DNA from 3 places in the Lysinibacillus sp. SGAir0095 genome. Region 1 is predicted to be linked to each of the others. Evidence: riboswitches for the same ligand, from Rfam matches in the RefSeq annotation. Region 1 holds a riboswitch; each other region holds the start of a gene.
What was found. A riboswitch is a leader RNA that binds a small molecule or an ion and turns the genes downstream of it on or off. The one in region 1 is predicted to bind cobalamin.
Positions count from the first base shown of each region.

Region 2: it holds a riboswitch for cobalamin, as region 1 does, so the genes downstream of both, C1N55_RS19105 (glutaredoxin family protein) here and C1N55_RS12230 (hypothetical protein) in region 1, are expected to answer to the same signal.
Region 3: it holds a riboswitch for cobalamin, as region 1 does, so the genes downstream of both, C1N55_RS20665 (S-layer homology domain-containing protein) here and C1N55_RS12230 (hypothetical protein) in region 1, are expected to answer to the same signal.

Region 1 is NZ_CP028083.1:2,481,210-2,488,928, reverse strand. Features, by position in the region: gene C1N55_RS12265 (DEAD/DEAH box helicase) at 1-447, shown strand, start outside; gene C1N55_RS12260 (deoxyribonuclease IV) at 488-1,375, shown strand; gene dacB (D-alanyl-D-alanine carboxypeptidase/D-alanyl-D-alanine endopeptidase) at 1,665-3,095, shown strand; gene C1N55_RS12250 (endonuclease IV) at 3,138-3,380, opposite strand; gene C1N55_RS12245 (metal ABC transporter ATP-binding protein) at 3,528-4,274, shown strand; gene C1N55_RS12240 (metal ABC transporter permease) at 4,290-5,153, shown strand; gene C1N55_RS12235 (Fur family transcriptional regulator) at 5,150-5,560, shown strand; cobalamin riboswitch at 5,644-5,823, shown strand; gene C1N55_RS12230 (hypothetical protein) at 5,987-6,538, shown strand; gene C1N55_RS12225 (ABC transporter substrate-binding protein) at 6,535-7,491, shown strand; gene C1N55_RS12220 (bifunctional adenosylcobinamide kinase/adenosylcobinamide-phosphate guanylyltransferase) at 7,588-7,719, shown strand, end outside.
Region 2 is NZ_CP028083.1:3,885,378-3,893,096, forward strand. Features, by position in the region: gene nrdF (class 1b ribonucleoside-diphosphate reductase subunit beta) at 1-743, opposite strand, end outside; gene nrdE (class 1b ribonucleoside-diphosphate reductase subunit alpha) at 731-2,824, opposite strand; gene nrdI (class Ib ribonucleoside-diphosphate reductase assembly flavoprotein NrdI) at 2,821-3,180, opposite strand; gene C1N55_RS19105 (glutaredoxin family protein) at 3,177-3,401, opposite strand; cobalamin riboswitch at 3,597-3,777, opposite strand; gene C1N55_RS19110 (bifunctional metallophosphatase/5'-nucleotidase) at 3,901-5,334, shown strand; gene C1N55_RS19115 (YjcZ family sporulation protein) at 5,460-5,594, opposite strand; gene C1N55_RS19120 (LysE/ArgO family amino acid transporter) at 5,777-6,379, opposite strand; gene C1N55_RS19125 (aminotransferase-like domain-containing protein) at 6,479-7,719, shown strand, end outside.
Region 3 is NZ_CP028083.1:1,594,419-1,602,137, forward strand. Features, by position in the region: gene C1N55_RS07855 (MerR family transcriptional regulator) at 1-10, shown strand, start outside; gene glnA (type I glutamate--ammonia ligase) at 61-1,395, shown strand; gene C1N55_RS07865 (TlpA family protein disulfide reductase) at 1,583-2,284, shown strand; cobalamin riboswitch at 2,384-2,586, shown strand; gene C1N55_RS20665 (S-layer homology domain-containing protein) at 2,764-6,618, shown strand; gene C1N55_RS07875 (S-layer homology domain-containing protein) at 6,748-7,719, shown strand, end outside.

The DNA of each region.
Region 1 (7,719 bases):
CAAATTCGTGACCTAGAATTCCAATATATCGTAGCGACGGATTTAGCAGCACGTGGTATTGATATTCAAGGAATCTCCCATGTGATCAATTATGAAATTCCCGAAGACCTGGAATTCTTTATCCACCGCGTGGGTCGAACTGCTCGAGCTGGTAATAAAGGAACGGCTATTACTTTGTTTGAGCCAGAAGATGAAGATGCAGTAGTACGTGTAGAAAAAATGGGCATTCCTTTCGTTCAAAAAGATGTGAAAAACGGAGAATGGATTGAACTAAAAGAACGTCATGCAAGAGCGAACCGTGCGAAACATGAAAATGAAATTGACGCCATTGCAAAATCAAAGGTACGTAAGCCGAAAAAAGTTAAACCAGGCTACAAACGCAATATGCGTTGGGAAATGGAAAAAATTAAAAAGAAAGAAAGACGAAAGAAGAATCGTCAAAAATAATTGAGAATGCTAAATGCTTAAAATTTAGGAGGACTTGAAAATGTTGTTAGGTTCACACGTTTCGATGAGTGGAAAAGAAATGCTTCTGGGATCAAGTAAAGAGGCAGCTTCCTATGGTTCATCAACATTCATGATTTATACAGGTGCACCCCAAAATACTCGTCGTAAGCCTATTGAAGAGTTAAATATTGAAGCTGGACTAGCACATATGAAAGAAAATGGACTTTCAAATATTGTGGTTCATGCACCTTATATTATCAATATCGCTAATACCACAAAACCTGAAACTTTTGCATTAGGTGTAGAGTTCCTGCAAAAAGAAATCGAGCGTACAGCAGCAATTGGCGCAACACAAATTGTTCTACACCCTGGAGCCCATGTGGGTGCAGGTGTGGAGATGGGTATTGCGAAAATTATTGAAGGTTTAAATGAGGTATTATCTACAAATCATCCTGTTCAAATTGCCTTGGAAACCATGGCAGGAAAGGGATCCGAGATTGGTAGATCCTTTGAAGAACTAGCCCAAATTTTTGATGGTGTAAAAAATAATGATCGTTTATCTGTATGCTTTGATACTTGTCATATACATGACGCAGGTTATGACATTATCAACGATTTTGATGGGGTACTAGCTAAATTTGATCAATTGATAGGGATTGACCGTATTAAGGTTGTTCATATAAATGATAGCAAAAATGTTTGTGGAGCAGGAAAAGACCGTCATGAAAATATTGGATTTGGACATATCGGATTTGAAGCACTTAAATCCATTGTTCACCATGAAGCGTTCAAAGATGTGCCTAAAATCCTTGAAACACCATGGGTTGGAACTGACGCCAAGAACAAAAAAGCGCCATATAAATTTGAAATAGAAATGCTAAAAAGTGGCGACTATAAACCAGCAGAAATCGAAGCATTACTAGTTTAATAAGGACGAAAGTAACATCAAGCAAATAATATTGCTTGATGTTTTTTTATGGGAGAATATAAAACTTTGCATTGTAATAGAATCTGGATAGAGCTTCGTTTTAATTACAATTAGCTAACCCGAGTCTTACAAACAAACCTTCATACATATAGTAAGGGAAGAACTTATTAATCATCAAAATTTGATTAGAATACCTATATTTATAGATTCTATAAGTTAGTTTAAATAGGTGCTTAAGGTCACAAAAAGAAGTTAATACTAATATCAACTTATATTTTTGGAGGAATTAATGAAAACGAAACTAATTCTTTCTATGATTACTATTTGTTTGCTTTTTATCCCAAATCACTTTGTAGAAGCAGCATCAGATATAGAGAGTACCGTACAAGCCCAATTAGGGAACACCAATATAAGTGTGTCACTTCGTGAAATAGAGAGTGGTGAATTGCTCTACATGAAAAACGGAGATGCGGCGATGAAGCCGGCTTCTACTTTAAAACTATTAACAGCTTCTGCATCACTAGAAATGCTCGGGCCTGATTATCGCTTTCAAACCAAGCTCTATATTGATGGTAAAGTAAAAAGAAAGGTTCTTAACGGTGATATCTATATTCAAGGTGGAGGAGATCCTACATTACAAAAGAAGGATTTCACTTTCATGGCAAGTGTTTTAAAGCATTATGGAATCGTACAAATTAATGGAAATATCTATGGAGACGATTCTTTATTTATGGGTGACGAACTAACTCCGGGAATTTCAGTGGAAGATGAAAGTTATTATTTTGCAGCCAGAACCTCTGCTTTAACGATGTCTCCGGATAATGATTACGATGCGGGCACAATTATTATTCACGTAAATGCAGCAAAAGTTGGTGAACGACCTTCTTTAAGTGCAGAACCAGGTACGAGTGGTATGATAATAAATAATCAGGCGTTAACAGTAGGAAAAGAGCAGAAAAATACTATTGAAATTTTACGGCAAAATGGTACAAATGAAATTACTATTACTGGGAATATCCCCTATAGTACCAACTTTAAGGACTGGGTAACTTTAAATGACCCTACCATCAATACACTGGAAGCTATCAAAGAAAGCTTTGAGGAGAGTGGACTAGCGTTTTCAAATCATACGAAAATAGATCGGGGTAATGTACCGAAAGACGCTAAATCTATTTATACAAAACATTCCTTACCATTAAAATCCTTAATGTATCCGTTTTTAAAGCTGAGCAACAATAGTATGGCAGATATCTTCGTTAAAACAATGGGAAGAGAGTTTAATGGAAAAGGTGATACAATTGAAGGACTTAATGCATTAAGGGAATATGGGATATCAATCGGTTTAAATATGGAAAACTGGAGTTTTGAGGATGGCTCAGGAATGTCTCATGCGAACAAAGTATCAGCAAATGAACTCTCACTTTTGTTAACAAAAATAGGCGAGATCCCTTCCTATAATATTCTTCACTCAAGTTTACCTATTGGAGGTCAAACGGATCGAATTATCGGAGGGTCCTTAAAAAATCGATTTAATGAAGAACAATACAAAAATCGAGTTATTGCAAAAACGGGCCATATATCAGGCGTTTATACATTGGCTGGCTATGTAAAAGCAAATAGTGGACGAACTTTTGCTTTTGCCATTATGACACAAAACCAGACATCAATAAGATTGAGAGCTATCGATGAAGTAGTGAAGAAAATAATAATAGAATATTAAAAAGAGGTTTCTTTTCAAAGAAGCCTCTTTTTTGAAAAATTTTTAATGGCTGTCTAAATATTTTAAAAGCTTTTTAAGTTTCTTTTTCCCTATAATAGACTCGACTTCTTTTAGGAAAGAGTTTGGTATTCCGGTAAATAACCAGGTAATGGAGGCACGCTCCGATAGCGGTCTTAACCGCTGAACTTCTTCCAGGGTTAAATCAATGCCGTATTCTTTTGAAAACTTAACGATTTCTTTATCTGATTTAGATAAAAATTGTTCAATAAATTCAACCTGTTTCAAAACGACAACATCCTTTCAATAAATCATTGCAACAAATCTTCGATTATTACCAAAAAACTAAGCAAACATACTTTACTTTTGTATAGGAATCAACTATACTTACAATCTGTAAATCGTAATGATTATGAATTAGAAAGAAGAGAAAAAATGAGTCAAACATTAATTGAAATGAAAAACGTGTCTTTTCAATATGAATATACGCAAGTTTTAAAAAATATCTCCTTAAAAGTAGACGAAGGTGATTTCCTTGCTATTCTTGGTCCCAATGGGTCAGGTAAATCGACATTACTAAAGCTATTGCTAGGCTTATTAAAACCAATGACAGGGCAAGTTGAGCTTTTTGGTCAATCTAATGAAACTTTCCATAATAGAGAATGGATTGGATATGTTTCCCAAAAATCCAATGCATTTAATTCTGGTTTTCCTGCAACTGTTGAGGAAGTCGTTAAAAGTGGTCTAACAAAAAAAGTGGGTCTATTAAAAAAAATGCCGAAAGACGCAAATGATAAAGTAATAGAAGCATTAAATTCAGTAGGTATGGAGCAATTCCGTTCTCGTAATATTGGTCAGCTTTCAGGTGGTCAACAACAAAGAGTATTTATTGCGAGAGCTCTTATTTCCGACCCGAAAGTATTAATATTGGATGAGCCAACTGTAGGAATTGATCACGAAAATGTTCAATCCTTCTATGATATGCTAGCAAAGCTGAACGAGGAACAAAATAAGACAATTATTTTAGTTACTCATGATGTTGATACGGTATCTAATCGAATCAGTCATGTTGCCTGCTTAAATCAAACAATTCATTTCCATGGGTTTAAAAAGGAGTTTGATACAATTTCACAAACTCAATTAGACAATTGGTATGGACATTCAGTGAGAAAGATTCATTAATGAGGAGAAGGCAAAATGATTGAAGCAATTTTAAACTATGAATTTTTACAAAATGCCTTTATCTCGGGGCTAATTATTGGCGTTATAGCACCATTATTAGGTGTTTTTATTGTAGTAAGACGAATGTCATTAATCGCAGACGCACTATCCCACGTAACGCTGGCGGGGATTGCGGGGAGTTTATACTTAAGTCAAAGCTTCTCGGCGTTAGTGCTTTTAAATCCGATATATTTAGGGATTGTTGCAGCAGTTAGTGGCTCGATTCTAATAGAGCGATTGCGCAGACTATATAAACACTATGAAGAGCTCGCTATTCCGATTATTATGTCTGCAGGTATTGGTCTAACTGCGATTTTTGTATCTCTTGCAAGTGGCTTTAATACAGACTTAATGAGCTATTTATTTGGTTCGGTTTCGGCAGTATCAAGACAGGACTTATGGGTTGTAGTGAGTATTGCTATTGTAGTTATCTTATTTATATTCTTATTTTTCAAAGAAATGTTTGTCCTTGCTTTTGATGAAGAATATGCAAATGCTAGTGGACTGCCTGCAAAATGGATTCATTTCTTATTTATGCTGGTAGTTGCTTTAGTGATAGCTGCAAGCATGCGAATTGTTGGAATTCTTTTAGTTTCATCATTAATTACACTACCTGTTGCAGCCAGTATGCGGATTGCCAAAGGATTTAAACAAACAATTATTTATTCAATCCTCTTTGGTGAAGCCGCTGTTATCATCGGATTAGCAAGCGCTTACTACTTAAATCTGGCACCAGGTGGTACAATTGTTGTAACCTCTATATTAATTTTATTGATTGTCATCCTTGTTAAAAAAATTATACTTAAAACAAATGCAAAAGAAAGGGGAGCAGTTAAATGAACCTAACTAAAGCATGGGAAATATTAAAAGAAAACGGCTATAAAAAAACGGATAAACGAGAACTAATATTGAATATGTTCGAAGAGACTGATAAATATTTAACTGCAAAGGATCTCTTATCTGTATTGAAGAAGGACTTTCCTGGAATGAGCTTCGATACGATTTATCGCAATTTAGCTACTTTTGTTGATCTTGGTATATTAGAAGAAACTGAGTTAAGTGGTGAAAGAAATTTCCGTATGCAATGCGAATCTGATCACCATCATCATCACTTTATTTGTATGGAATGTGGGAACGTTAAAGAAATCTCGATTTGTCCAATGGAGATGCTGAACGAAAAACTTCCGGGATATACGATTGAGGCGCACAAATTCGAAATCTATGGAAAATGCTTAGGTTGTAGTTAAGCATTATAATCTATTACTAAATTCTACTGAAAAATTTAAATACTATTATTTTGAAAAATATGTTATATTGCTGTTAAGTGAATACTGTTTGCAAAGAAAGAGATGCGTATGAACGCTTAATAGGGAATTCGGTAAAAAGCCGAAGCTGTATCCGCAACTGTATGTGTTAGTTTCAAGATTTTTGCCACTGTCTATCTAGATGGGAAGGCTCTTTGAAATGCTATGCACAAGCCAGGAGACCTATCTTTTTCTGATCGTAAATACCCTCTTCGGAATTTAAGAGAATGTACGGCTTAATTTAGTGAATATTTTTATGCAATCTTATTCTGTAATTTTTTGCCATCCATTCTTGTGGATGGCTTTTATAATTTCTCTTGTTGTTTGAATGGGTTATTCACTAAATGTAATTGGATAGGGGGGGTATATATTCGAAAAGATATGCGATTTAGTTGTTATCCATTTATGCGTGAGCAAGGGAGTTTAGTCGATTATGAGATTCGCACAGATTCTCTTACTACACGAATTGGAGCTGTTTTACCAGTTTTACGTGGAGATGAAGCTTGTCGAGTTGTTTATGAGGACTTAGAAGTTATTCAGCCTAATGTTTATCATCTTAACGGCTCTATACGTGGAAAATTAGCGATTTCGGAGGCTGATTTACAAGTCTTGAGTGACCGATATGATTATTATGTTGCCCAAGTTGGGGATGTAATCAAGCAGTTTTTATTGCCTCAAGGCAGTGAAGCGGGTGCCTTACTTCATGTCTGTCGAAGTGAAGCAAAAAAATCATATCGTGCACTCCATAAAGTAAGTGAAGAACGCGAAGTACCAGAAATATTGTTTGATTATTTAGCTCTTCTTGCAAATGTATTTTTTGTAATGGCCGTTTACACAAACTCCAGACAGGGTGTAGATGAGATTCCATTTGTGAGCAAATCCTATCCAATAAAGAAAAAACGAAAAGAGGAAATTCGATGAAATTTTTAGAGAAAAAGTGGATGGCACCATTAGCAATCTCATTATTATTAGTTGGTTGTAATTCTGAAGAACCAGCTAAAAGCGATGATACAGAAGCAAACAAAAACGCTGGGGCAGCTGAAGAATCAGGTCCTTATACAGTCGTTGATGACCGCGGTGTGGAAGTGACTTTTGAGGAAGTACCAGAAAAAATTGTCTCATTACAACCGAGCAATACAGAGATTTTATTTGAGCTTGGAGTAGGGGAGCAAATTATCGGTGCAACAGAATTTGATACATACCCTGAAGAAGCGCTTGAAATAGAACGAATTTCTGATTCAATGACTATCAATACTGAGAGAGTAATTGAAATGCAACCTGATGTTGTTTTTGCCTATACAGTTGGGGAAGAAACGCATATTGAACAATTAGAAAATGCTGGATTGAAGGTTTTTGTTATTCAAACTGCCGCAACAATTGATGATGTTTATGGTGATATCGAGCAAATAGCTGAAGTTTTAAATGTTGAAGAAAAAGCTGATGAAATCGTTTCAGGAATCGAAGAGCAAATTGCGGCGGTTCAAGAAAAAACGGCTTCATTGGATGAAAAGGAAAAAGTATACTTTGAAATCTCACCATCTCCAGATATTTGGTCTGTCGGCTCTGGTACTTTCCAACAAGAGCTTATTGAAGCGGCTGGCGTTGAAAACATATATGCTGATCAGCAAAGTTGGTTTGCAGTTTCAGAAGAGGATTTAATTACCCGTAATCCAGAAGCAATTATTACAACTGTAAATTACAGTGAAGATCCAAAAGGAGAAATTTTAGCTCGTGAAGGATGGTCAAATATTACGGCGGTTCAAAATGAAGAAGTTTATGTATTAAATGCCGATATCCTAGATCGTCCAGGTCCACGAATTGGTGAAGCCATCGAACTAATTGCATCAACAATCTATCCAGAAATTTTTAACTAAAAAGTAGGAGAGCAAATTCTTAATTAGAGTTTGCTCTTTTCGATTTTATCTCTAATAATTACTTTAGCTTATTATTAAATTTTGGAGGAGAGTCTCATGAGTAAAATGATTTTTATTTCAGGTGGTGTTCGGAGCGGAAAAAGTGCATTTGCTGAATGTTATGCTAAAGAGCTATATCACCAATTTGAGCGGACCAACTTGTTTTATATTGCTTCCGGTGTTGCTTTT
Region 2 (7,719 bases), 1.4 Mb from region 1:
GTTTCTGCATACACATCATCCGTATAGCTCATTTCATTTTGATATAAATCAAGCAGGAGATCATATCCCCAAACCGTTAACTTATCTTGCTTTTCCTTCGAAAATTGTTTGAAAAGATTTTGAGCAAAGAAGCCTACTGCAACACCATGGATGGATTCATCACGTAATATTAATGAAATTACTTCTGCTGAGTTACGTAAAATTCCTTGTCCCCCTAAATAAAGTGGATAGAAAAATCCTGAATAGAATAGGAAGGATTCCAGCATCACAGAAGAAAACATTGCCTTCCATAAGCTTTCTGGATTCCCTTCTTCAATACCGTTATAGATATCCCCTATTTTATTGGCCTTGTATTGTAGATACTCATTTTTCTTGACCCATTCAAATAATTCATCAATTTCCGTATTTGTGCAAAGGGTAGTAAATATATATGAATAGGATTTGGCGTGAATAGCTTCAAAAGCTCCAAAGACAGTAAACACAGCTTTCTCTTGTAAATCTGTTGCATACGTAGCAATTTGATTCATGCCAATATTGGTTTGAACCGTGTCCAGTAATGTCAGGCCAGCAAATACCTTTTTATATGTTTCCTGATGCTCGAAGCTTTGCCACTGCTTTACATCCTTACTAACAGCAATTTCTTCAGGGAACCATATTTGTTTCCATTGCTGGTCCCAAAATATTTGAGCGAGCTCACTTGTTGGTTTATTCCAATTGACTGCCTCATAAACTAAATTTGACATGCTACACACTCCTCTAATGTTTGCAAACGTTGTCGTACATAGTAAACCGACTTGATTCCTCTCATCCAAGCGTAAATATAAATTTTTGCTAGTTGTTCGGTTGTCCACGCATCAGTCACATATAACGTCATCGAAATCCCTTGATCGACATGCTTTTGTGCAGCAGCGTACAAATCGATTAAATCATAAGCATTCACATCATAAGCCTCCACATAGAGGTGTGCATTATCATTCGTTAAATATGGCATTGGGTAAATTGTGCGGCTATCTGCGTAATCTCGCACTTCTACGCGTTCTGTGCATGGTGAGATGGACGCCGTGCAAGATCTTATATAACTGATTGAACCAGTTGGAGCAATTGCCATTCTATAGCTATGGAATAAACCATATTTTTTTACATCTTCCGCTAATTCCTTCCACATTGCTGCAGTAATAATCGGCACATTCCCTAGCGCACGAATCGTTTCTGAATGGAATGGCTCTTCTACTTTGTTGATATATGGTTCAAAGTAGTTCCCATTGGCATATTCACTTTCTTCAAATTGGTAAAAGGTTTCTCCACGCTCTTTCGCAATTTCCATCGAACTTCTTAGAGAATAGTAGTTTAACGCTTCCATAAAACCATCAATAAATTCAACGGATTCCTTTGAACCATACATTATTCCTTGTGTCACTAAATGCCCATGTAAGTTCATGACACCTAAACCAACTGAATGCATTAACTTATTTGCTTTTGCAACAGAAGGAACGTTTTTGATATAAGTCATTTGAGATACATTTGTTAATAGCCTCATTGACGTATCGACTAGTTTCCCAAAATCAGCTACTTTACTCGCTTCATGTATATCAATGGAACCTAGATTACAAGATACATCTAATCCATACTCATTTGGTTCGTCTTGATCTGTGATAATACTCTTTTGCTGGACTTGTAAAATTTCCGTGCACAAATTCGACATTTGCACTCGACCTATGTTTTTTAGTGGATGCACTTCATTTACGTTATCATCAAAAATTTCAAATGGGTAACCCGATTCAAATTGAGCTTTTTTGACTTCTGTATAAAGCTTTCTTGCATTTAATCGTTTTATTTTGCGGATTTTTGGATTATCCAGCAACTCGTAATACATCTCCGAAATAGAGATTTCAGACATCCGTTTACCGTATTCTTTGTAAATATCGTAAGAGCTAAAGAGAACGATATCCTTATCTCTTTTCATGAGTTCAAAGAAAATGCTCGGAATGATAATACCTGTAGATAGTGTCGCCAGGCGGATTTTATCATCAGCATTTGGTTTTTTGGATGAGATGAAATTCTCGATATCTGCATGGAAAATATTTAAGTATACAACGCCTGAACCATTGCGTTGACCGAGTTGATTGGAATAACTAAAGGAATTTTCTAGAAGCTTTGCAACCGGGATAACACCACTTGCACGATTAAGTATCCCTTTTATAGGATCTCCTAATGGACGCAGATCTGTTAAATTAACACCAACCCCACCACCAAGGCGAGATAGTTCCAAACAGTAACCAATATTTTCGGCGATACTGTTCATTGAGTCATCCATCGATAATTTAAAGCAGCTTACCAGCTCCCCACGAGCTTTCTTTCCACTATTCAAAGCTGTAGGTGTAGCAGGTTGGTAGCCTTCCATCATGGCTTCCACCGCTCGTTCTGCTAGGTCTGCATCACCTTGCGCTAAATACAATGCAATAATCACAATTCGATCTTCATATTTTTCAAGAATCTCTTCACCATCACGGCTTTTCATAGCATAGCTGTCATAGAATTTACTCGCACTCATAAAAGAAGGGAAGCGGAAGTTGTAATCATATGCTTTTTTATATAAGTGTTTAATAAATTCTAGGTCATACAGTTCAATAAATTCTTTTTCGTAATACCCTTCTTCTACTAAATAACGAATCTTCTCTTCTATATCGATAAAGTAGCGTAAGCGTACGTTTACATATTCTAAAAAGTAACGTCGTGTCGCCTCACGGTCCTTTTCCAGCTCTAATTGCCCGGTTGTGTTATAACGATTCAGCACATCATTATTTAGTTTCAAATATGTTTTCATTCAATGACCCTCTTTTCATAAAACTGTTGAATCGCATTATAATCTTCCTGATACCCACGCAAGTCTAGTTTACGTACTAACGGGATACGGTAACTTGATGCAATTTTTTCCCCTGCGCCACCAAATACATGATGTCCAAAGTTGCTATTTCCGCTCACAACGACCCCTTTACAAAAGGCTCCATTTCGCTCTAAAAATTGCGCAACTTTCAGTGGAATGTCCCCAAGCCCATCTGTATATGTAATCAAAAGAAAGGGCTTGTCCAACTGCAATCCTTCTTTTATCTCAACGGCTTCACCCTGTATTTTTGAAGCAATATAGCGTACGTTTCCAGTTCGACTCGCATAAGCAATCACCCTGCGATCAGCTCAATTTGAGAAACAATCTCTTGCACATCCCCTACCAGTTGTCCATCAAACTCTAAAACAGGTACTGAAAGGAAGCCTGCGTCTATAATCGTTTGCTTTGCTTCTTCGTCTTGATCGATATTCACAACTTCTACTTCAAGCCCTGCTCTTTGCAGTTCTGATTTTACCCACATGCATTTTGGACAGATTGTTTTTGTATATAATTTCATAAAATCCCTCTTCTCTATTAATCTCTTTTTTTCTTCAATACCACCTTGTACAATGTGTAAACAGAGGTAGAAATTACTAATTTTTAGTAAAAATTAAAAGGTTATCTCTTCGAAAAAAGATAACCTAAAATTGGAAACGTCCTAAGTGAATTGTATAAAAAGGATGCGTCCCCATTTCTCAATCCCCGAAGAAATGATTGATCTGTTTTACTAGGCAGGTCTCCTGGCTTAGCTTCACACTTTGATTCCCTTCCCATGTATTTACACAGTGGCACACGAATCATTGTCAGCATTACAGTTGCGGGGACAGCGTCGGATTTTCACCGAACTTCCCTATTAAACTACATATAGTAGTACCTACATAAAACAAACACAATATATAGTTTTAATTTACGAAGATAAGTGTAGCACATATCCCAATATGATGTAAATGAGTAAAATTTCATTTACCATATTAAATATATGCTATCAAAATAAAGTCCATATGGAGGTGAAATTTATGGCGGTATCCGTTTTAATTACGAGTGATTTACACGGAAGACTGGATCGCTTTGAACATTTAATAAAAAAAATGAAGGCTTTGAATCCAGATTTAGTGATAGATAACGGGGATTTTTTAGATGGAAGTCCAGCATCTTTTTATTACAAGCATTTTCATAAAAAAAGGCACCCGATGATTGAGCTAGCAAACGAAATCTATGATGTTGCCATTTTCGGTAATCATGAATTTCATAATAATCTAAAAGCTATAGAAAGCTTTCGTTTCGATTGTCATTTCCCTTGGATTAGCTGTAATATGGGGGACTTTGCCAAACCCTATTTTATAAAAGATATTGGTGGAAAAAAATTTGTTGTTGTTGGTGCGACAACTCATTACACACGCATTTGGGACGAGCATGGATATCTAGAGGAACTTCAATTTGAAAATACGTTAAAGGCTCTACAACACTGGGTGGAGGTTGTAAAAACAAGTGAAAAACCAGATTATCTCATCGTTTCCTATCATGGCGGTTTTACCGAGGATCCCACAACAGGCACCGTGTTTCAAGAACGCGTTGGTGAAAATCAAGCAAATGAAATTTTAGAATTGATCCCTGACATCGATTTACTCATTACTGGTCACCAACATCTATCTATAAACACAAGAGTAAAGGATACTTTAATTATTCAACCTGCCTCTCATGGAAACGGGTTCTTCGAGGTACAAATAAACTTTGAAACAAGGCAGCATGAAGCAAAGTTTCACCGATTAAAAAAAGGTGAATTTTCATATCCGCAAGAGGTAGAAGAGTGGCTTGAAAAAGAGGTTGCATACATTATGGATGATTATTCTTATAAGGGTTTATTGTCATCCCGACTTTCAAGCCATCCCTTTATACAACTTATTCACGATATGCAACTCAAAGCTACAAATGCTCAAATCTCAGTTTGTGATTTATTGTATCTAGAGAATGGAGGATTTTTTGGTAGGATCACGAATCGAGACTTAATTAATAACGCACCTCGAGAACATAAGCTAAGGGTTATTTCACTATTAGGGAGTGAAATAAAAGAGTTAATGGAACAAAGTGCTGCCGTATTTGCACTCAATCAAGAGGGTAAAATTGATTTTAGTTCAAACGTGTATCCTGATATTCCCCAGCCTTATCAATACGATTTTTGGGGAGGGATTTCCTATATCATCGATGTGAAGGAACCCGCAGGCCATAGGTTGAAGAATGTGACATTCCAAGGTGAGCCTCTGGTAAATGAGCAAAACTATAAGGTTGTATTGAACAGTTACCGGTTAACAGGATATGATTTTCCTTTATTGAAAAATCGGCAGTTTTTCTATGAATCAACTAGAACAGTTCCTTTTCTATTAAAAGATTATGTACAATCTGACTTTCCTTCGACTGTTCCTACTCATGGAAATTTTAAGGTGATTTATTAGAAAGACTCACCTCGAACAAAGCCTTAGTTATACCTAAGTGAATTTAGAAAGGTTATCTTTACCCTATAATAAAGCCCTCCAAGGGATTTGGAGGGCTAGTTTTTTCTATTTTGTTTGTTTAATTATTAGTAACCATATCCACTGCTAAAGTAGTATGCACCAACAATAATTAAAAGAATGAATAGTACTACTAATAAAGCGAACCCTGAACCATTTCCACCATTGCTATATTCATACTCACCGCCACTTTGTTTACCCATTCTAAAACACCTCCTCAATTTCGAACTCTGTACAATATATGCACCCAGGAAATTGTGTTCTAGACGAATGTAATGGTGTAAATGCCTAGTTTGTAGCATCCTCCCTATTCACATAGCTAAATTGCTTGCAAATACTCTTTAGCAAGGGGCATTTCCTTCATTTAAAAAATGTTCTATTTAAATTAAAAAAGACCGATAAGCAAGTATAAGGCTGTACCCCAGATAAAAAGGGCGGAGCATTTATTAAATAATATAAATATTTGGTTCTGTATATGGATTTTCTTCAAGGTTGATCCTAAAATTGCCAATCCCAAAAACCATATCCATGACACCAAAACGCATGCAAATGCAAAAAGTATTTGTTCTTTCCCACTATATTTCATAGCACTTGTCCCAATTACACCGATCGTATCTAATAATGCATGGGGGTTTAATAAAGAGACAGAAAGCGCAAATATGATTTGCTTTTTTAAAGGTAATGCTTCTTCGCCCTCAACAACAGCTTGCGGCGAGTACCATATCACTTTTCCCATATATAAAAGAAACAGGATCCCTCCTACTAATAAAACAATCCTTAACCACTCAAATTGCAGAACAACTAGTGATAATCCCAAAATAGCAAGCAAAATCAGAACCGTATCACATATTGCCGCAGTGATTGTTGCTGGTAAAGCTTTCATAATCGTCGGTTGCGTAACACCTTGCGTAAATACAAAAACATTTTGCACCCCTAAAGGTAAAATAAGTCCAAATGCCAGTAATATTCCATGTAATAAAGGTTCCATCTTTCAAACTCCTTTCCTCTCTATCATACATGTGATATAAATAGAAAAAAGGTCCAATTGGGTGGACTTCTTCCCACCCAATTTTAAAGGAGATATAAAATGAACTGGCAACCGAATCGCTCCTTAACCACAAGCTTAACAAAACAAATTGTTCAATGGATTACAGAACAAATACAAAATGGTGATTGGCCACTCGGAACGAAATTACCTCCACAACGTCAGCTGGCACTGTCCTTCGGCGTTAACCGCAGTACACTTCAAGAAGCGATTGATGAGCTAAAGGCGAATGGTCTTTTATCTTCTATAGCCGGCTCTGCTACATATGTAACGAATGATTCCTGGAATGTATTTGTGAAGCAAAAACAAACAAATTGGCAGCACTATATTGAAACAAGCATCCATAGAGCAAACTACCAAACCATTCAATTAATTAATGAATTCGAGCAAGATGAGCACATTTTACGATTAGGTACAGGTGAGCTAAGTCCATCGTTATTACCAACTGCTGAACTTCAGAGCTCCCTTAGCGAGGTGAATTTAGATGGTAAAGCAATCGGTTATTCCTCCCCTCAAGGAAGCATGAGTTTACGTCAGGCTATTTGCCAATATGTGAAAAAGCGAGGAATCGAAACGTCGCCCGAAAATATTTGTATCGTCTCGGGGGGCCTTCAAGCACTTCAATTAATTGCTCTTGGACTATTAGAAACAGGTTCATTTGTTTTTCAAAACCAATTTTCTTACTTAAATTCCATTCATACTTTTCAATCCTTTGGTATGAACCTATATTCTCTAACAAATAATCTGCTTACTACCGAAGCAATCGAAAGAATCCGCAAAAAAAGACAAGCCATTTTATACACAATCCCTACTCTTCATAATCCAACTGGCATGAGCATGACTCTAGAAGAGAAAAAAAATTTATATAATTTAAGTGAAGCGATACAATTACCGATGATTGAGGACGATGTTTATTTTGAATTGCTCTTTGATGAGCCGACGCCTGCTATAAAATCCTTTGATCAAGCAGGACAAGTTCTTTATATTGGGAGCGTATCAAAAACTTTGAGCCCCGGCTTGCGAATTGGCTGGGTAATCGCCTCTACCCCAGTTATTAAACGATTAGCTGATATTAAAATGCAATTGGATTATGGCTCAAGCGCAATCTCACAGCAAATCGTCGAATACTGGTTAAGGACAGGCAAATATGAAAAGCATATTGAGCACTTAAGAGTTGAACTAAGGAAACGGGCAGCACTTATGGAGTACTTATTAAAACAGTATTTTGGCAATATTGCTTCATGGGAATCTCCCAAGGGTGGATTTTATGTATGGTTAAAATT
Region 3 (7,719 bases), 890 kb from region 1:
GGGTGAGTAGATTATATTTTAAATTTTTTAATAATTTCAAATATTAGGAGAGTGGATTAAATGGTTAAGTACACAAAAGAAGATATTAAACAAATCGTGAAAGATGAAGGCGTAAAATACATTCGTCTACAATTTACTGACATTCTAGGTACTATTAAAAATGTAGAAATTCCATTAAGCCAATTAGATAAAGCGCTAGATGACAAAATGATGTTCGATGGATCATCAATAGAAGGGTTCGTACGCATTGAAGAATCTGACATGTATTTGAAACCAGATTTAGATACATTTGTCATCTTCCCATGGACTGCGGAAAAAGGTAAAGTAGCACGACTAATCTGTGATATTACAAACCCAGATGGTACACCATTTGCTGGTGATCCACGTGCAAACTTGAAGCGTGTATTAGCTAACATGGAAGAGCTAGGTTTCACAAGCTTTAACTTAGGACCAGAGCCAGAATTCTTCTTATTTAAATTAGATGAAAAAGGTGAACCAACATTAGAATTAAATGATGATGGTGGTTACTTCGACTTAGCACCAACGGATCTTGGGGAAAACTGCCGTCGTGATATCGTGTTAGAACTTGAAGAAATGGGCTTTGAAATCGAAGCTTCTCACCATGAGGTTGCTCCTGGTCAACACGAAATTGATTTTAAATATGCAAACGCAGTTGAAGCTTGCGACAACATTCAAACATTCAAGTTAGTTGTTAAAACAATTGCACGTAAACATGGGTTACATGCAACATTCATGCCAAAACCATTATTCGGTGTGAACGGATCTGGGATGCACGCAAACCTTTCATTATTTAGCGGTGACAAAAACGTGTTCTTCGATGAAAATGCAGATTTGCAATTATCCGATACGGCACGCTCATTCATGGCTGGTATCATGAAACATGCAAAAGGATTCACAGCGGTAACTAACCCATTAGTAAACTCTTACAAACGTTTAGTTCCAGGATATGAAGCACCATGTTACATTGCTTGGTCAGCTCGTAACCGTTCACCATTAATTCGTATCCCTGCGTCTCGCGGTCTATCTACTCGTGTTGAATTACGTTCAGTTGATCCATCAGCTAACCCATATTTAGCATTAGCTGTTCTACTAGAAGCAGGTTTGGATGGTATCCGTAACGGTTTAACACCACCAGCGCCAGTTGATCGCAACATCTATGTTATGAATTCTGCTGAGTTAAAAGAAAACGGAATTGAGAGTTTACCAGGTTCTCTACTTGAAGCTCTTTCTTACTTAGAACAAGATGAAGTAATCAAATCAGCACTTGGTGAACACATCTATTCTAACTTCAAAGAAGCAAAAGAAATTGAATATGATATGTTCCGTACAGCTGTTCACCCATGGGAACGTGATCAATATTTAAAAATGTACTAATCTTATAGATGAAGTAAACCGTCTCGATTTTGAGACGGTTTTTTCTATATATAGAATGATCAAATTCATTCTTTTCTTAACTATGAAGACAGGTAAAATCAAATTAGTCAATCGTTTGCTTCAACTCATTTTACTAGATTTCACTCATATACTTGTAAAAGAATAAGTTTGAAAGTAAGGTGAAGGTTTGCCGAAGAAAATTGTCTCTATTTGCTTAACATTACTCATTTTAGCTGCGTTGATTAATACAATATCGAAAAATCTTTTTACGAATGAACAAGATCAATTGGAGGTTGTATTTGATGAAGAGGATTCAACATCCTTGAATCAAGCAGTTGATCAAGAGCCTGAGGTTGAAGAAGGTGAACAACAGGTTGAGTACCGATCGATTGATGAACCAGAAATTTATCATGATCATGAGGAAGGAGGGCATAATCATGATGACCACGAACAAGAAACAGAGGTACGAGCACTCAATGTGAAAGCACCGAATTTTGAATTAAAGACTTTAACCGGTGAAACTGTTCGATTGTCAGATTTAGAGGGGAAAAAGGTGTTTATTAATTTTTGGGCAACCTGGTGTGCGCCTTGTGTTGAGGAGATGCCTGCTATACAACGTTTCTACGAAGAACATGCCAATAGGGAGAACCTCGTAATTCTTGCAGTAAATGCAACCGACTTAGAATTGAACATGGATAAAGTAAAAAAGTTTGCCTATGAATATGGAATTAGTTTCCCGATTTTATTGGATGAAAAGGGGGACGTTTCGATTAATTACGAAATTCTGACTATACCAACAAGTATGATAATAAATGAAGAAGGTATGGTTGTTGAGCAGATTATAGGGCCAGTTACTGAGGAAATGTTAGAGGAGAAGTTAATAGATTAATAAGAAGGAAATTTCCACTTATTTCTAAAATAGGTATGAAAGCACTATGATTTGTTCTTGAACAAGCTAATAGTTAAGATTATACTCAATTGTAAGTGAATAGAATTGCAGGATAAAGGTGCTAATCATGTAGCTTAATAGGGAATTCGGTAAAATGCCGAAGCTGTTTCCGCAACTGTAAGTGCAGATGAAATAAGAAGATGCCACTGTCAAACGAAGAAAAAAGCTTCTAGTAGATGGGAAGGTTCTTAGAGTAAAAGGATGCACAAGCCAGGAGACCTACCTTTCTCTGATCGTATCAAATCTCTTCGGAATTTAGGAGAATGTACGGCAAATAGACCAATGGGTATATGGATAGGTACTTTATATGCTTTTTTCTATTTTCCGCTATTTCTCAATTTGAGAGCTAGCGGTTTTTTATTTTGTCATTTTATCTTGCATGCAATTCACTAAAAAAAGAAACAAGGGGGTTTTGGTAAGTGGATCTATTTAAAAAAGGCTTGAATGTATTTCTAACATTTTTGTTAACGCTTTCATTATTTTCGCCGGTAACAGTAAACGCTGATGAGCTGACAGATAGTTCAACTGTACAGGTTCGAATTGAGGGGCTAAATGAAACAATTGTTCCACTAACAGCGGTTGATGTAAATGCTAATGAAATTTATTCAGAATACGGTAGTCTACTAGATTCGATGGATGAAGGTGATTCTACTGTTTATGCCATTCATGCAATTATTAAAGCATTGGATCAAGCAGGTTATGATGTCGAAAACTCCAGTGAGTTTGATTTTGGCGGAGGCATGTATATATCAAATATTGCAGGCTTAGAGACATTTAGTACCGGTAGCCAGGACGGTTGGATGTATACGCATAATCATGTTATATCCAATTATGGCGTAAGCCAGCAAGAAGTTAAAGATGGCGATATGATTGTTATGTATTTTACAACTAATTGGGAGAACAATCCATATACATTTTTTGAACACCCAGGTTATTCATCTGAAATTAATGAAAATATTACATTGAATTTACAAGGGGCATTTAAAAATGAGGATTGGCAGGATTATCATGCACCTATTGAAAATGCAGAGCTTGTCATCAATGGCGAAAAATCTCTATATATAACAGATACAGAAGGTAATGTCACACTTCAATTTTCTGAACCAGGTGAGTATGAAATTACCGCAGTTCGAGGTGAAGGAAAGTATAGTAATATTAACCGTCCATTTACCAAGATAACTGTACATCCAGTAAATAGTGAAGGATCAAAAACCAGCAGTCCGGTTGATAATGATGATGATCAAGCGATAGCAAATGTTATCTCACTTATATCTTCGCTTCCAACGATTGAAGAAATTAGTGAAAGAAACCAATTAGCGATTCAAAATGCCCGTCAAGCTTACGAAGCTTTGAATATAGAACAAAAAGCACTTGTAACAAACTTAGAAATACTTGTTCAAAAAGAAAATGCCTATAATTCATTAGTTCGTGTTCATGATGTTATTTCTCAAATTGATACATTGCCACAGGTCGATATGGTTAATGCAACACATGAAGAATCAATTGTACAAGCAACAAATGAATACGAAAAATTAAGTGACTCTGAAAAAATAGCGGTTACTAATTTTGTAAAATTACAAGAATTGCAAAATCGATTAATAGAACTCAAAAAAATATTAATAACAAAAATTACATTAACTGAAAAGAACATTTCATTACCTAAGGTTGGAGATACTGCTTCTATTAAAGTTACATTAAAACCAACAAATGCAACAGAGCGAGTGATCTGGTCAAGTAGTGATGAAAAAGTTGTTACAGTTGTAGATGGCGTTATTCGGGCCATTGGTAAAGGAAAAGCAACCATCACTGCTGCTTCAGAAAGTGGAGATGTCAAAGCATCCACTAGTATAGTAGTTTCTCCAACTATAGAAGAAGCTTTATTATCCTCAAATGCTTATTTACTATCAATAACACCAACTCCAAAATTTGGCAATGAATGGAATGTTTTTGCCTTAGCTCGAGGAGGATATGAAGTTCCAGAGGGTTACTTTGAAACTTATTACAATAATGTAGCTGCCCATCTTCAAGATAAAGAAGGTGTTTTGAGCGGGAATAATACGGAATATTCGCGTTTAATTATTGCACTTTCAGCAATCGGAAAAGACGCTAGAGATGTTGGTGGCTATAACTTAGTAGAGAACTTAGCAGATCTTGATAAAGTGGTAAGACAAGGAATAAATGGTGCAATTTTCGCTCTAATTGCATTGGATACTCAAAATTATGAGATTCCTGATATTGTTACAGAAAATAGAACAACTCGTAACAAGTTAATCGAGTTTATATTGCAAAAAGAAATATCGGGTGGAGGCTTTGCATTAAGTGGCACGAATCCAGATCCTGATATGACGGGAATGGTGATTCAAGCATTAGCACCATACCAAAGCAAACAAGAAGTCAAAGAAGCGATTGACCGTGCTGTTGCAAAATTAGCAACGATGCAAACCGAGAATGGTGGCTATAAATCGTGGGGTTCTGAAAATGTTCAAAGTGCCGATCAAGTATTAGTAGCACTATCAACACTCGGAATTGATGGATTAAATGATGAAAGATTTCTTAAAGAGAATGGGTCATCAATTTTAACAAATATATTGTCGTACTACACAATAGACGGTGGTTTTGCTCATCCGAAAAATGGGTTAACTAATATCATGGCAACGCAACAAACAGCCTATGCCTTGGCTGCGTACGATAGATTATTAAATAATCAAACGCCGTTATACGATATGTCCGATGTTCCATTGACGTCTCCAGAAGATGATGATGATGATGATGATGAGGATCAAGATACTAATAATCCTGGTGGGGAAGGGAACACAGGGAATCCAAGTAACCCGGGAAATCCAGGGGGAGATACAGGGAACCCGGATAACTCAGAAAAAATTGAGAGTGCTTCTATTTCAATTGTGATATCCAACACTGAAAAACCACTTCCAGTAACTCAAATTGACTTGGTGGATGGTGACACGGTTATCGACGTTTTAACTCGCGCAACTTCGAAATATAACATTGCCTTAAGTACCCGGAACACGGAATATGGAGTCTATGTAGAAGGAATTAATGGCTTGTTTGAATTCGACAGAGGACCACTTAGTGGATGGATGTATCGAGTGAATGGAGTATTTCCTAGCTATAGTGCAGGCTATTATACAGTTAAACCTGGAGATAAGATTGAGTGGCTATACACTACCGATCTAGGTAATGATATTGGTGGTAATTTTGAAGATGGAGAGGATACGCCTACTACAGGTACTAATCCAGAGGATGGGAAAACAGAATCAAAGGAATCAACCATTTCCGTAGAGAATAGAGAAGGTGAAATAAGAGCAGAGATTTCTTCAAAAGATTTAATTGAAATTCTAAAAGATAAGAAGAGCAATGTACTTGTTATAAAGGATAATCAAGGGACAAAAATGGAAGTTCCTAAATCAAGTTTAAATATCCCTAACATATCTGATGAAAAAATTATTTTAGTAGCAAAGATGATTGAATCAGAAGGTAAGCAGGCTTTCCAAGTACAGTTCGAAATTGAAAAAAATGATGGTACAACTCAAACTATTAAAACAGGTAAAGAATACGTTAAGATAACAGCTCCAGTAAAAGATATTCCAAAGGATGCTGTTTTCCTGCAATTTTTAGATGGTCAATATAAAGCAATACCACATACGGTGAAGGATGGACAAGTTACTATTAGAACTAAATCGAGCGGATTATTTGTTATCAGTACTCAAAATAATTCCTTCAAGGATATTTCCAACACAATTTATAAAGAAGAAATAGAATATTTATCAAAACGCGGAGTTGTTGCAGGACATGAAGATGGTACATTTGCACCGAATAAGTCAATTTCTCGTGCTCATTTTGCTGCACTAATCGCAAATGCATTAGGTTTACAGCCAGAAGAAGAAGGTCAGTTTAAGGATACTGACGGACAATGGTATGAAACACATATTCAAGCATTGTACGAGGCAGGTATTACTTCTGGTACTTCTACAACAACATTTAACCCAAATGCCAACATAACTAGACAACAGGCAGCTGCTATGATGGCACGTATTTTAGAATACGTATCCAAAAAGGCAGAACAAACTAGTGAACTATCATTTAAAGATAGTGAGCAAATTAATAAACAATTTGCAGAAAGTATCGCAATCGTAAACAGTATGGGGATTATGAATGGAAAAGAAGACGGTACTTTTGATCCGAATGGAAATTTAACACGGGGTCAAATGGCAATTATTTTAACTCGCACGTTAAATATTACTGACATGATGTAAATCAGGGATGATAGTTTGCTAGACTTTATTTTCCCCAACAAACTCTAAGAATTTTATCAGTTAACAAGGGATCGAAAGGAAATGAGATAGAATCGATCCCTTTCTCTATTCATAAAGGAGTGAGTATATTTGCATGTTTTGAAGTATAGGATAATTCGATTTTTTCTGTTAATTTCATTGATTTTTAGTATTTCTGTAACCCAAGCCGATGCTGCCAATATTACATCTGAAAACGCATATGATAGTGCAGCAAAATATATGGTAAAGACACTACCGGATCCAACGTTTGGGAATGAATGGTTTATTCTTGCTTTGGCAAGAGGTGATTATCAAGTTCCATCCAATTACTATGATACGTACTACAATAATTTAGTCCATGACATTAAAGCGATGAAGGGTGTGCTTCATAGCCGAAAATATACAGAGTATTCTCGGGTTATTTTAGCCTTATCTGCTATAGGTAAAGATGCGCAAAATGTAGGTGGCTATAACTTAGTCGAGAAATTATATGATTTTGATAATGTCGTTTGGCAAGGAATTAATGGACCCGTTTTTGCCTTAATAGCCCTTGATAGTTGGGGGTATTCAATTCCTGAAACAGCTTCGAATAGTAGAGAAAAGATGATTGATTATATTTTAAGTAAACAATTGGATGATGGCGGTTTTGCTTTATCGGGTACTTCTTCAGACCCAGATATAACAGCCATGGTGATACAGGCGTTATCAACATATAGAGATCAACCAAGAATAAAGCAAGTAGTAGATGAAGCAATTCAAACACTTGCTAATATACAGGGCGCAGATGGCAGTTATGAAAGCTGGGAAGTGAAGAATTCCGAAAGTGTGGCACAAGTCCTTGTTGCATTAACGAGTATGGGGATAAATCCAGATGGGGATGAACGGTTTAAAAAAATCATTACTCAACTTTTAAACTTTTATAATGGAACGGACGGAGGCTTTAAACATGTTTTAGATAAATCTTCAGATGGTATGGCTACGGAACAGGCAAGTTATGCTTTAGCCTCTTACCATCGACTATTATCAAAGAAAACGAAATTATACGATATGTCGGATACGAAACAAAGCAGTACTAAGCGTTTT